One region of the Kineococcus anabasis genome, then DNA from elsewhere that is predicted to be linked to it. Evidence: riboswitches for the same ligand, from Rfam matches in the RefSeq annotation. Region 1 holds a riboswitch; each other region holds the start of a gene.

Region 1 (4,162 bases):
TCCTCCAGCGCGGCGGCCAGGGTCACGACCTCGGCGACCTTCTGGTCCGCGAAGGCCAGCCAGCCGCGCAGCTCCGCCGGCAGCTGCGGCTCGTCCTCCACGTCGTGGGGGACGTGGAGCAGGGAGGTGGAGGTGCCGGCGGCCACCGAGGCGGCCAGCGGGCGCAGCCGCTCCAGCTTCTCCAGGGCGGCGGCGAGGTCGGCGCGCCAGATGTTGTGCCCGTCGATGACGCCGCCGAGGACGGCCTTGGTCTCCAGGCCGGGGACCGGGCCGGCGGGCACGGAGCCCTTGACGAGGTCGAGGGCCAGGGCCTCGACGTCGGTGGCGGCCAGGGTCGGGAGGAGGTCGCCGAGGTCGCCGTAGGGGGCGGCCACCAGCAGGGAGGGACGCCCCTCGACGGCGGTGAGCGCGGCGTACGCCTCGCGCACCGCGGCGTGCACGGCGTCGGCGTCCGCGGTCAGGGTGTCCGAGACGAGCGCGGGCTCCTCGAGCTGCACCCAGGTGGCCCCGGCGGCGGCGAAGGCGCGCAGCACCTCCGCGTAGACGGGCACCAGGTCCGCCAGGCGTCCCAGCGGGGAGAAGCCCTCCGGGCTGCCCTCGGCGGGCTTGCTGAGCAGCAGGAACGTCACCGGCCCGACGAGCACCGGGCGGGTGAGGAAGCCGTCCTCCAGGGCCTCGGCGAACTCGCGCACCTTGCGGTCGTCGGCGAAGCGGAACGCGGTGTCCGGCCCGATCTCGGGGACGAGGTAGTGGTAGTTGGTGTCGAACCACTTGGTCATCTCCAGCGGCGCGTCCTCACCGCGGCCGCGGGCGATCGTGGAGTAGCCCACGAGGTCGACCGAGCCGTCGGCGCCGACGACGTCCGCGAAGCGCGGGGGCACGGCCCCCACGGTGACGGCCGCGTCGAGGACGTGGTCGTAGTGCGAGGCCGCCGACGGGATGGAGGCGTCGTGGGCGGCCAGGCCCAGGGTCTTGAGGCGGCGGCGGGTGCGGGCGCGCAGCGCGGCCGCGGCGGCCTCCGTCTCCTCCAGACCGGCGCGGCCGGCCCACAGGGCCTCCAGCGCCTTCTTCAGCTCGCGGCGCGGCCCGATCCGCGGGTAGCCGAGGATCGTGGTGGGCAGACGGGTGGCGTCGTGCGTCATGGTCATCCCCTCCCGTCCGGCCTGGCGCTCGCCAGGTCGGACGCGGTGTCCTGCTGCGCCGGGCGCAGCGTGTCGTGGTGAGGAGCCGTGACCCACGGCCCGCTGGCCAGGTCGGGAGCCGTCGGGGCCCCGCCGTCGAGGTGTACGCCCTCGAGCAGGTCAAGTGCGGCGTGGTGCTTGTTGAACGTGTACACGTGCAGGCCGGGCGCCCCCGCGTCGAGGACGCGCCGCACCAGCTCGACGCTGGCCCGGATCCCCTCGGCGTGGACGGCGGCGCGGCCCCCGGCGGCCGCCTGCTCCAGCCGCGCCAGCAGCGCGCGCGGCACGGGCACCCCCGTCAGCTGCTGCAGGCGCAGCAGCCGGGCGGGGTCGGTCATCGGGATGACGCCCGGCACCAGGGGGATGGTGACCCCGGCGGCGCGCGCCCGCTCCACGAGGCGGGTGTAGTCGTCCGCCTCGTAGAACACCTGGGTGATCGCGAAGTCGGCGCCCGCACGCTGCTTGGCGAGCAGCACGTCGACGTCGCAGGCGTCGGAGCCGGCCTGCCGGGCCGCGGGGAACGCCGCGACCGCCACGCTCAGCGGCTCCTCGTCGACCGGCGCCAGGACCCCGCGGCGGGCGCGGTGGCAGCGGTCGACGACCTGCAGCAGCTCGACGAGGTCGCAGGCGCGGGCGAGGCCGTCCGGGTGCGGGCACCAGTCCGGCTCCCCCGCCGGGGGGTCCCCGCGCACCGCGAGGAAGCTGCGCACGCCGACGTCGAGGTAGCGGGTGACGGTCTCGATGACCTCGGCGCGGGAGGCCCCCACGCACGTCAGGTGCGCCACCACGGGCACCGGGGTGGCGGAGAGGATGTGGGCCACGAGGTCGCGGCTGGTCTCGCGGGTGGAACCGGAGGCGCCGTAGGTCACGGAGAAGAAGTCCGCGCCCGCACCGGCCAGGACGTCGACCGTCTCCAGCACGGACTCCCGCGAGGCCGGCGTGCGCGGCGGGAAGAGCTCGAAGGACACCGTGGGGCGGGACCCAGGGGCCAGCAGGCGCGCGATGCTCACGTGAGGGCTCCCGGACAGGGCGCGGTGACGGTGGGGCGGGTACAGCGCATCTCAACTCCATCGCACCTGGCGGTAGCACCCTGCACCCGATGTCCGGGGGGTTGCTGCGGCGTCGACGAGCCAGGACTCTCGGCCGCTCTGGATGGTGCCCGCAGAGTAGCCGCCGCCGCGGAGGTCGTCCAAATCCGTCCCCCGCCCGGCGCAGCGCCGGGGGTTCTCCCCCGCGTTCCCGCCCGTCCACCGCCTAGCCTGGTGGGACGGCGAGGGTGCCGTCAGCACCGCGCGACACGCCACGCCGCAACTTTCCGGAAGCGGCGTGCGGCGGGGATCGCGTGGCTAGGGTGTGCCAGCCACAGAACCGCGACCGCGGCACCACGCGGCCGGCGAGCGGACGAGGAGGTCTGCATGAGTACGTACGGCAGCACGCCGGCGACCGGGGAACCGGACCCGCACGGCAGCAGGGCTGCGACCGGTGCCCTGCACGGGGACGCACCGGCAACCGGGGGCCGCACCCCCTACCAGAACGTTCAGGACAGCCCGGAGTTCGCCGCGCTGCGCAGCCGCTTCCGGCGTTTCGTCTTCCCCGCCGCGGCGTTCTTCCTCGTCTGGTACTTCACCTACGTGCTCCTGGCCGCCTACGCGCCGGGCTTCATGGGGACCAAGGTGCTGGGGAACATCACGATCGGCCTGCTGTTCGGGCTCGGGCAGTTCGTCACGACCTTCGCGATCACCACCGCCTACGTGCGCTGGGCCAACAAGGACTTCGACCCGCACGCGACGAGCCTGCGCGAGCGCATCGAGGGGCCGGACGCTCCCGGCCACCAGGCAGGAGGACACTGATGCTCACCGCCCTCGCGACGGCCGCCGCACCCACCACGGACATCGGCAACCCGGTCGTCAACATCGCCATCTTCGGCGTCTTCGTCGCGGTGACGATGGCCATCGTCATCAAGGCCAGCCGCAACAATCGCAGCGCCGCCGACTTCTACGCCGGCGGCCGCTCCTTCACCGGCGGCCAGAACGGCACCGCCATCGCCGGTGACTACCTCTCGGCCGCCAGCTTCCTCGGCATCGCCGGGGCCATCGCCATCTACGGCTACGACGGCTTCCTGTACTCCATCGGCTTCCTGGTGGCCTGGCTGGTCGCGCTCCTGCTCGTCGCGGAGCTGCTGCGCAACACGGGCCGCTTCACGATGGCGGACGTGCTGAGCTTCCGCCTGCAGGAGCGCCCGGTGCGCATGGCGGCGGCGTGCTCCACGCTCATCGTCTGCTTCTTCTACCTGCTGGCGCAGATGGCCGGCGCGGGCGGCCTCGTCGCCCTGCTGCTGGGCATCACCAGCACCGCCGGGCAGAACGTCGTCATCACCGTCGTCGGCGCGCTGATGATCGCCTACGTGCTCATCGGCGGCATGAAGGGCACCACCTGGGTCCAGATCATCAAGGCGATCCTGCTCGTCGTGGGCGCCGGCGTGATGACGATCTGGGTGCTCGCGCTGTACGGCTTCAACCTTTCCGAGCTGCTCGGTGCGGCCGTGGCCAAGGAGGGCAACGCCGGTGAGGCGCTGCTCGGGCCGGGCGCCCAGTACGGCGCGAGCGGCCTGACGAAGCTCAACTTCATCTCGCTGTCGATGGCCCTGGTGTTCGGCACCGCCGGCCTGCCGCACGTCCTCATGCGCTTCTACACGGTCCCCACCTCCCGCGAGGCCCGCAAGAGCGTCGTCTGGGCGATCTGGATCATCGGCTTCTTCTACCTGTTCACCCTGGTCCTGGGCTACGGCGCCGGCGCCCTGGTGGGCAAGACGACGATCCTCGCCGCGCCCGGCAAGGCGAACTCGGCGGCGCCGCTGCTGGCCTACCAGCTCGGCGGGGAGATCCTGCTCGGCATCATCGCGGCCGTCGCCTTCGCGACGATCCTCGCCGTGGTCGCCGGCCTGGCCATCACCGCCAGCGCCTCCTTCGCCCACGACATCT
Region 2 (4,162 bases), on a different contig from region 1:
GTACCGGCTGCCGCTGGCGGAGATCGTGTTCGACTTCTTCGACAACCTCAAGTCCCGCACCCGCGGCTACGCCTCCCTGGACTACGACGTGGACGGCGAGCAGGCGGCGGACCTGGTCAAGGTCGACATCCTCCTGCAGGGGGAGCAGGTCGACGCCTTCTCCGCGATCGTCCACAGGGACAAGGCGTACGCCTACGGCGTGATGATGGCCGGCAAGCTCAAGGACCTCATCCCGCGCCAGCAGTTCGAGGTGCCCATCCAGGCCGCCATCGGGGCGCGCATCATCGCCCGCGAGAACGTCCGCGCCATCCGCAAGGACGTCCTCGCCAAGTGCTACGGCGGTGACATCACCCGCAAGCGCAAGCTGCTGGAGAAGCAGAAGGAGGGCAAGAAGCGGATGAAGATGGTCGGCCGGGTGGAGGTCCCGCAGGAGGCCTTCATCGCCGCGCTGTCCTCCGACGCCGAGACCGCCGGGGACAAGGCGGGGAAGAAGTAGCGATCCGGGGCGGATCGCCCTGCCGGGTGGGGGTGCGGTTCCGCTGCGCCCACACCTGGGCCATGCTGGGGCCCGGCCGGTCACCGCAGCGGTGACCGGCCGGAGCTCCCGCCCACGCCTTCCGGCCCGAGGAGGCCCGCTTGTCCTCTCCAGCCCGTGAACCCATCGTCTCCGGAACCGCCTACGCCGTGCACGAGGTCGACGGCTCGGCACCCACGTCCCTCGACGACTTCCTGCCCGCCCCCGGTGCGCTCGTCAGCGTCACCCTGGAGCACGGCGGCGTGCCGCACGTCGCGCAGGGCGTCGCGACCCGCGTCGGGAGCGACGTGTGCCTCTACGAGAAGGACTCCGTCGTGGGCAAGGACACCCGCGTCTGGACGATCACCGAGATCGGCCCCGGCATCTTCGAGGCGGTCCACGACCCCCGGTTCTGAGCCGCCTCCCGGCACCGGGACCTCAGGAGGGCGGGTCCGCCCCGCAGCCGCCGGCGGACCCGCCGGGCGCGGGCCGGGGGTCCCCCACGGGGGCCCACCGACCCGCCACCGGCGCGTAGCGCCACGACGGCCCCTGCGCCACCAGCCGCCGCAGGGCCCCCAGCAGCCGGTCGACGTCCCGCGAGGAGGAACCGGCGCCCGTGCTGACCCGCACGCCGCCGTCCACCAGGCCGAGGCGCGCGGCCAGGGGGTGCGCGCAGAAGCGCCCGTCGCGCACCCCGATGCCGTGCTCGGCCGACAGGTACGCCGCCACCAGCCCCGCGGGGAACCCCCGCACCGTGAAGGTCACCACGCCCACCGCGTCGGCCGCCGCGGCGGGCAGCTCCGCGATCCGCACCCCGGGCACGGCGACCAGGCCCCGCACGAGCCGCCCGCGCAGCGCGTCCTCGTGCGCACGCAGCGCCCCGGCGGGCAGGGCGGCGAGCACCTCGCAGGCCCGCGCCAGGGCCGCGGCGCCCAGCACGTTGGGGGAGCCCGCCTCGTGCCGCTGCGCCCCGGTGGCCCAGCGCACCTCCTCCGCCTCCGGGCCGACCTCGAGGGTCGCGCCGCCCCCGGCCAGGTACGGCTCCGCGGCGTCCAGCCAGTCGCGGCGGCCCACCAGCGCCCCCGCCCCGAACGGCGCGTACAGCTTGTGCCCGGAGAACACCACCCAGTCCACGCCCGACGCCGCCAGGTCCAGCCCCCGGTGCGGCACCAGTTGCGCCCCGTCGACGAGCACCCGCGTCCCGGCGGCGTGCGCGGCGGGCACGATCCGCTCCAGCGGCAGCACCTGCCCGGTGACGTTGGAGGCGCCGGTCACCGCGAGCAGCGCGTAGGGGCGCCGGGCCAGCTCCGCCAGCAGCGCCTCCACCGTGGCGTCCAGCGTCTGCGCGCACGGCAGCACCGTGGCCCCGCGCCGCCGCCACGGCAGCAGGTTCGCGTGGTGCTCCAGGTCGCAGACCAGCACCGCCGCGTCCTGCGGCACGCAGCGGGAGAGCAGGTCCACCGCGTCGGTGGTGCTGCGGGTGAACACCACGAGGTCCTCCGCCCGCGCGCCGCAGAACCGCGCGACCGTGCGCCGGGAGCGCTCGTGCAGGGAGGTGGTGAGCTGCGAGAGCCACCCCGCGCCGCGGTGCACGCTGGCGTAGGTGGGCAGCACCGCGGCCACGCACTCGGCGACCGCGGTCAGGGCGGGGGTGCTCGCGGCGTTGTCGAGGTTCGCGTAGCGGGCGGTGCCGCCGGTGACCAGCGGCACGCGCACGTCCGCGCCGACGACGGGCAGCAGCGGCGCGACGTCGCCGGCGACGGTGGGACGGGCAGGGGTGAGGACGGGCACGGTGGAGCCTCTCCGGTCACCGGACCGGGAGGGGACCGGTCCGCGCTTGCCGGTGCCACCACGGCACCGGCCGGGTCGTCACCCGGGGCACCCCGCCGCGGAGGGAGGGTTGCCGGCCAGCGAGCCGGGGCTTCGCGCTGGCGCTCATGACCTGCCCGAAGACTGCCACGGCACCGGCCGCCGCTGTCAAGGCGGCACCCGGGAGGCGGGTGCGCGGCAGCGGCGCGGGCGCAGGTGCCGCCGTGCGAGACTTCGCCAGGACGCGCCGAGCGCGCCCAGCCCATCCAGAGCGGCCGAGAGACCCGGCTCCACGACGCCGCAGCAACCCCCCGCCGTGCGCGGGTGCGGGTGCTCCACCCGGGACGAGATGGAGGACGAGCAGTTGAGCTACGCCGGTGACCTCACCCCGGAGGCGGCCTTCGAGCTGCTGCGCTCCGACCCCGACGCCGTCCTGGTGGACGTGCGCTCGGAGCCGGAGTGGCAGTTCGTCGGCGTGCCCGACGTCTCCGCGCTGGGTGGGCAGGCGGTGTTCGTGTCGTGGCGCGGGAACCTGCCCGACCCCGCCGGCACGTTCGTCGCGGACCTCGCCGCCGCCGGGGTGCGCCCCGAGGCCGGTGCCCCCGTGGTGCTGCTGTGCCGCTCGGGGGTGCGCTCCGTCGCCGCCGCCGAGGCCCTCGCCGCCGCCGGCGCGCCGAAGGCCTTCAACGTCCTCGACGGTTTCGAGGGCGCCCTCGACGAGCACGGCCACCGCGGCGGCGCCGGGTGGCGCGCGGCCGGGCTGCCCTGGCGGCAGTCGTGAGCCGCGGCCCGGAGGGCATGCGGGGCGGCACCCCGCACCTGCGCCCCGACACCATCGGCGTGCGCGGCGGCCTGGCCCGCTCGGAGTTCGAGGAGACCGCCGAGGCGCTGTACCTGACCTCCGGTTTCGTGTACCCCTCGGCGGCCACGGCGGAGGCGGCGTTCAAGGGCGAGGACGACCACTTCATCTACTCCCGCTACGGCAACCCGACGGTGTCGGTGTTCGAGGAGCGGCTGCGGCAGATCGAGGGCGCCGAGGCGTGCTTCGGCACGGCCAGCGGCATGGCGGCGGTGTTCAACGCCCTGGCGGCGCTGCTCGCCTCGGGGGACCGCCTCGTCGCGGCCCGCAGCCTGTTCGGTTCCTGCTACGTCATCTGCGACGAGATCCTGCCCCGCTGGGGGGTGGAGACCGAGTTCGTCGACGGCGAGGACCTCGACCAGTGGGAGCGGGCGCTGTCGAGGCCGGCGCAGGCGGTGTTCTTCGAGACGCCCGCCAACCCCATGCAGACCCTCGTGGACATCGAGGCGGTCTCCACGATGGCCCACGCCGCCGGGGCGCAGGTCGTCGTGGACAACGCCTTCGTCAGCCCCGTCGCGCAGCAGTCGATCCCGCTGGGGGCCGACGTGGTGGTGTACTCCGCCACCAAGCACATCGACGGGCAGGGCCGGGTGCTGGGCGGGGCGGTCCTCGGGCGCGCCGACTACATCGACGGGCCCGTGCGCGAGCTCATGCGGCACACCGGCCCGGGCCTGGGGGCGTTCAACGCGTGGACGCTGACCAAGGGCCTGGAGACGCTGGGGCTGCGGGTGCGGCACTCCGCCGCCTCGGCGCTGCGCATCGGCCGCTGGCTGCAGGAGCAGCCGCAGGTGCGGTGGGTGCGCTACCCGATGCTGGAGTCGCACCCGCAGTTCGACCTGGCGAAGCGGCAGATGTCCAACGGCGGCACCATCCTCACCTTCGAGCTGGACGCCCCCGAGGGGCGCGCCAAGGAGCGCGCCTTCGAGGTGCTCGACGCGCTGCGCGTGGTGGACATCTCCAACAACCTGGGCGACGCCAAG
Region 3 (4,162 bases), on a different contig from region 1:
CCACCGAGCACGCCACCGCCGTCACGAGCTTCGCCCCGTCCTTGGCGATGCCGCGGTTCTCGTACTCCCTGCCCACCATGAACCCGGAGATGTTCTGCAGGAACAGGATCGGGACGCCGCGGGAGTTGCACAGCTGCACGAAGTGGGCGCCCTTGAGGGCGGACTCGGAGAACAGCACCCCGTTGTTCGCGACGACGCCCACCCGGTGGCCCCAGATCCGCGCGAACCCGCAGACCAGGGTCTCGCCGTACAGGGCCTTGAACTCCGTCAGCTCGGAGCGGTCGACGAGGCGCCGGATCACCTCGCGCACGTCGTAGGGGGTGCGCAGGTCCGCGGGGACCACGTCGTACAGCTCCTCCGGGTCCAGCAGGGGTTCCTCCGGCGCCTCCGGCGGCTCGTGCGGCGCGGGCGCGGGCCCGAGCGCGGCCACGGCGGAGCGCAGGACGTCCAGAGCGTCGGCGTCGTCGGCGGCGAGGTGGTCGACGACACCGGAGACGCGGGCGTGCACGTCCCCGCCGCCGAGCTCCTCCGCGCTCACCGTCTCCCCGGTGGCGGCCCGGACCAGGGGCGGGCCGCCGAGGAACACCGTGCCCTGCCCGCGCACGATGACGGACTCGTCGGACATGGCCGGCACGTAGGCCCCGCCGGCGGTGCAGGAGCCGAGGACGGCGGCGAGCTGGGGGATTCCCGCGGCGGACATCCGGGCCTGGTTGGCGAAGATGCGCCCGAAGTGGTCGCGGTCGGGGAACACCTCGTCCTGCAGGGGCAGGTAGGCGCCGCCGGAGTCCACGAGGTACAGGCAGGGCAGGGAGTTCGCGGCGGCGACCTCCTGCGCCCGCAGGTGCTTGCGCACGGTCACGGGGTAGTAGGTGCCGCCCTTGACGGTGGCGTCGTTGGCCACGACGACGCACTCGCGGCCGGCGACGCGGCCGATGCCGGTGACGATGCCGGCCGCGGGGACCTCGTCGCCGTACATGCCGGTGGCCGCGAGGGGGGAGAGCTCCAGGAACGGGGAGCCGGGGTCGAGCAGGCGGTCGACGCGCTCGCGCACGAGGAGCTTGCCGCGGGCGGTGTGCCGGGCGCGGGCCGCCTCGGAGCCGCCGCGGCGGACCTCGGCGAGGCGGGCGCGGAGCTCGGCGGTCAGCTCGCGCAGCGTGGCGCCGCCCGCGCGGGTGGTGGGTGCTGCCGTCACGGAACGCCTCCTCCCGGCAGGCCCGGCTGCTGCCGGGCCCCGCAGCGGCTACGCTGCCGCTTACGTCAACGTAAGCACGGGTGCGGCGCCGCCGCAAGACCGGTGGGGGAGGGATCGCCGTGGACGAGGAACCCTGGTCCATCACGCGCGTCGCGCAGGACCTCGGCGTCACCCTGCGCACCATCCGCTGGTACGAGGACCGCGGCCTCGTCGCCCCCGAGCGGCGCGGGCAGCAGCGCCTCTTCTCCGCCCGCGACCGCGTCCGCCTCGCCCTCGTCCTGCGCGGCAGGCGCCTCGGGTTCTCCCTGGAGGAGATCCGCACCATCCTCGACATGTACGACGCCGAGCCCGGCGAGGCCGGGCAGCTGCGCTACCTCCTGGGGGAGATCCGGCGCCGTCGCGCCGAGCTGGAGCAGCGCCGCGCCGACCTGGAGCAGACCCTGGCGGAGTTCGCCGAGCTGGAGGGCCGCTGCGCCGACGACCTGGCCCGGCTGGAGGGGCCCGCGGCGTGACGGGCGCCCGGCGGGGTCGCGCGGACCCGGTGCCCGGCGGGCGGCTGTACAGTGTTCTGGAACCCATCCAGAGTGGCCGAGAGACCTGGCTCGACGACGCCACAGCAACCACCCGCGGGACCACCCCGCGGGCAGGTGCTCATGCCAGGGCCGATGGAGGAGTCCGTGCACCCGACCGCGCCCGCCGCGCCTCCGGCCGACGACTTCGCGCACCGCTACCACATCGACCTCTGCCGCACCTGCGGAGCGCGATGCCGGCCGTGCCGGCCGTTCCCCGCCCGCTGACCTCCGCCGCCACGGCACCTCCCGCGCAGAGCGCACGACGGGACCCCGCCCCGGGGTGGTCCCCGCACGCGCGCCGCCTCCCGCCGCACCACCCCTCCCGGCACCTCCGCACCCCGGAGGCCGGGTGATCCACCACCACTCCAGGAGAACCACCCGTGCTGACCCGACGCGCCGCCACCCGACTGCTGCTCGCAGCCGCCTCGTCCACCGCGATCGCCCTGACGGCCGCGTGCGGCGGCGAGCCCGCCGCCCCGCCCGCCGAGAACCCCTACGGCCTCCTCACCCCCGGCGTCATCCGCGCCGGCACCCTCACCGACGCCCCGCCGAACGTCTACCTGGAGAACGGGGTGTTCACCGGCTTCGACAACGAGCTGCTGCGCGCCGTCGCCGCGAAGCTCGACCTGGAGGTCGAGTTCGTCGGCACCGACTTCTCCGCGCTGCTCTCGCAGGTGGCCAACAAGCAGTTCGACGTCGGGAGCTCCTCGATCACGATCACGGAGAAGCGCAAGCAGACGGTGGCCTTCACCCACGGCTACGACTTCGGCTACCAGGGCCTCGACGTCCCGGCCGGCTCGACGATCACGGACTTCGGCCAGCTGGCGGGCAGGCGCGTCGTCGTCGTCCAGGGCACCGTGCAGGACGACTACGCGACGAAGAACGACCTCGACCCGGTGCGCGTGCCGGACTACAACACCGCCGCCAACCAGCTCAAGGCCGGAACCGCCGACGCGTGGGTCTCCCCGGCCGAGATCGGCGAGAAGATCGCCGTGGACTCCGGTGGCGGGATCCTGTTCGCCGCCAAGGAGATCACCGACCAGCCCACGGCCTTCGCCGTCGCCAAGGGCAACACCGCCCTGCTGGAGGCCCTGAACGGGGCGCTGGACGAGGTCGTCGCCGACGGCACCTGGTACGAGCTGGAGCAGCGCTTCTACCCCGGCCGCGAGATCCCCGCGGAGTTCCGGCCCGGCAGCGGCTCGGTCGCGGTGAACACCGCGGCGCCCTCCGCGTCCCCGTCGGCCTCCTGACGGCCGGCCGCGGAGGACCGCCGTGGACGTCCTGCTGACGCTGCGCAGCACCTTCCTCGACACGGGGGCGATGCGCGAGGCCCTGCCGGAGCTGATCGGCACCGGCCTGTACAACACGCTGGTGCTGGCGCTGGCCTCCGGCGTGCTGGGCACCCTGCTCGGCATGGTGCTGGCCCTGCTCGGGCTCTCCTCGCGGCGCTGGCTGCGCTGGCCGGCGCGGATCTACACGGACGTCTTCCGCGGCCTACCCGCGGTGGTGACCATCCTGCTCATCGGGCTGGGCCTGTCCCCGCTCTACGTGCGGTTCTTCCCGCCCAACCCGTTCCCGCTGGGGATCCTCGCGCTCTCGCTCATCGCCTCGGCCTACATCGGGGAGATCTTCCGCTCCGGCATCCAGAGCGTGGAGGCGGGGCAGATGGAGGCCAGCCGCGCCCTGGGCTTCTCCCACGCGCAGGCCATGCGCCTCGTGGTGGTGCCGCAGGGCGTGCGCCGGGTGCTGCCCGCGCTCGTCAACCAGTTCATCGCCCTCATCAAGGACTCCAGCCTCGTGTACTTCCTCGGGCTGCTCGCCAGCCAGCGGGACCTGTTCCGCATCGGCCAGGACTACAGCTCCAACACCGGCAACCAGTCCCCGCTGCTGCTGGCGGGCCTGCTCTACCTGGTCCTCACGGTGCCCCTCACCCACGTGGTGAACGTGGTGGACCGGCGGATGCGCACCGGCGGTGGCGCCGACGCCGGGACCGCGGACCCCGGCGCCCCCGCGGCCGGCTCCACCCCGCTGCCCGCGCCACCGCAGGCCGGTCTGCGGGCGGGGGGTGGCTGAGGTGAGCGGAGCGGACGCGGTGGGCGCGCCGGCGGGGGCCGTGGTGGCACCGTCGGCGACGAGCGTGGAGCTGCGCGGGGTCCAGGCGCGGTTCGGCCGCAACCACGTGCTGCGCGGGATCGACCTGACCGTCCCGCGGGGCACCGCGGTCAGCGTCATCGGCCCGTCGGGGTCGGGGAAGTCGACGCTGCTGCGCACGGTGAACCGGCTGGTGGAGCCCAGCGCCGGCACGGTGCTGCTGGGCGGGGAGGACGCGGCGGCCGTGCCCGTCGACCGCCTGCGCCAGCGCGTCGGCATGGTGTTCCAGCACTTCAACCTCTTCCCG

Evidence for each region. Region 1 has a riboswitch for S-adenosylmethionine ahead of ACYQBY_RS04410 (methylenetetrahydrofolate reductase). Riboswitches for the same ligand answer to the same signal wherever they lie in the genome.
Region 2: another riboswitch for S-adenosylmethionine. It lies ahead of ACYQBY_RS10440 (aminotransferase class V-fold PLP-dependent enzyme); the one in region 1 lies ahead of ACYQBY_RS04410 (methylenetetrahydrofolate reductase).
Region 3: another riboswitch for S-adenosylmethionine. It lies ahead of ACYQBY_RS14835 (ABC transporter substrate-binding protein); the one in region 1 lies ahead of ACYQBY_RS04410 (methylenetetrahydrofolate reductase).

Annotation. Positions count from the first base shown of each region.
Region 1 covers NZ_BAAIHU010000002.1:188,192-192,353, reverse strand. The annotation lists gene metE (5-methyltetrahydropteroyltriglutamate--homocysteine S-methyltransferase) at 1-1,142, opposite strand, end outside; gene ACYQBY_RS04410 (methylenetetrahydrofolate reductase) at 1,145-2,191, opposite strand; SAM riboswitch class I at 2,246-2,340, opposite strand; gene ACYQBY_RS04405 (DUF485 domain-containing protein) at 2,669-3,031, shown strand; gene ACYQBY_RS04400 (solute symporter family protein) at 3,031-4,162, shown strand, end outside.
Region 2 covers NZ_BAAIHU010000006.1:353,134-357,295, reverse strand. The annotation lists gene lepA (translation elongation factor 4) at 1-496, shown strand, start outside; gene ACYQBY_RS10445 (hypothetical protein) at 637-930, shown strand; gene ACYQBY_RS10440 (aminotransferase class V-fold PLP-dependent enzyme) at 953-2,305, opposite strand; SAM riboswitch class IV at 2,343-2,457, opposite strand; gene ACYQBY_RS10435 (rhodanese-like domain-containing protein) at 2,688-3,104, shown strand; gene ACYQBY_RS10430 (O-succinylhomoserine sulfhydrylase) at 3,122-4,162, shown strand, end outside.
Region 3 covers NZ_BAAIHU010000009.1:60,557-64,718, reverse strand. The annotation lists gene ACYQBY_RS14845 (carboxyl transferase domain-containing protein) at 1-1,192, opposite strand, end outside; gene ACYQBY_RS14840 (MerR family transcriptional regulator) at 1,312-1,704, shown strand; SAM riboswitch class I at 1,765-1,864, shown strand; gene ACYQBY_RS14835 (ABC transporter substrate-binding protein) at 2,145-3,014, shown strand; gene ACYQBY_RS14830 (amino acid ABC transporter permease) at 3,037-3,837, shown strand; gene ACYQBY_RS14825 (amino acid ABC transporter ATP-binding protein) at 3,878-4,162, shown strand, end outside.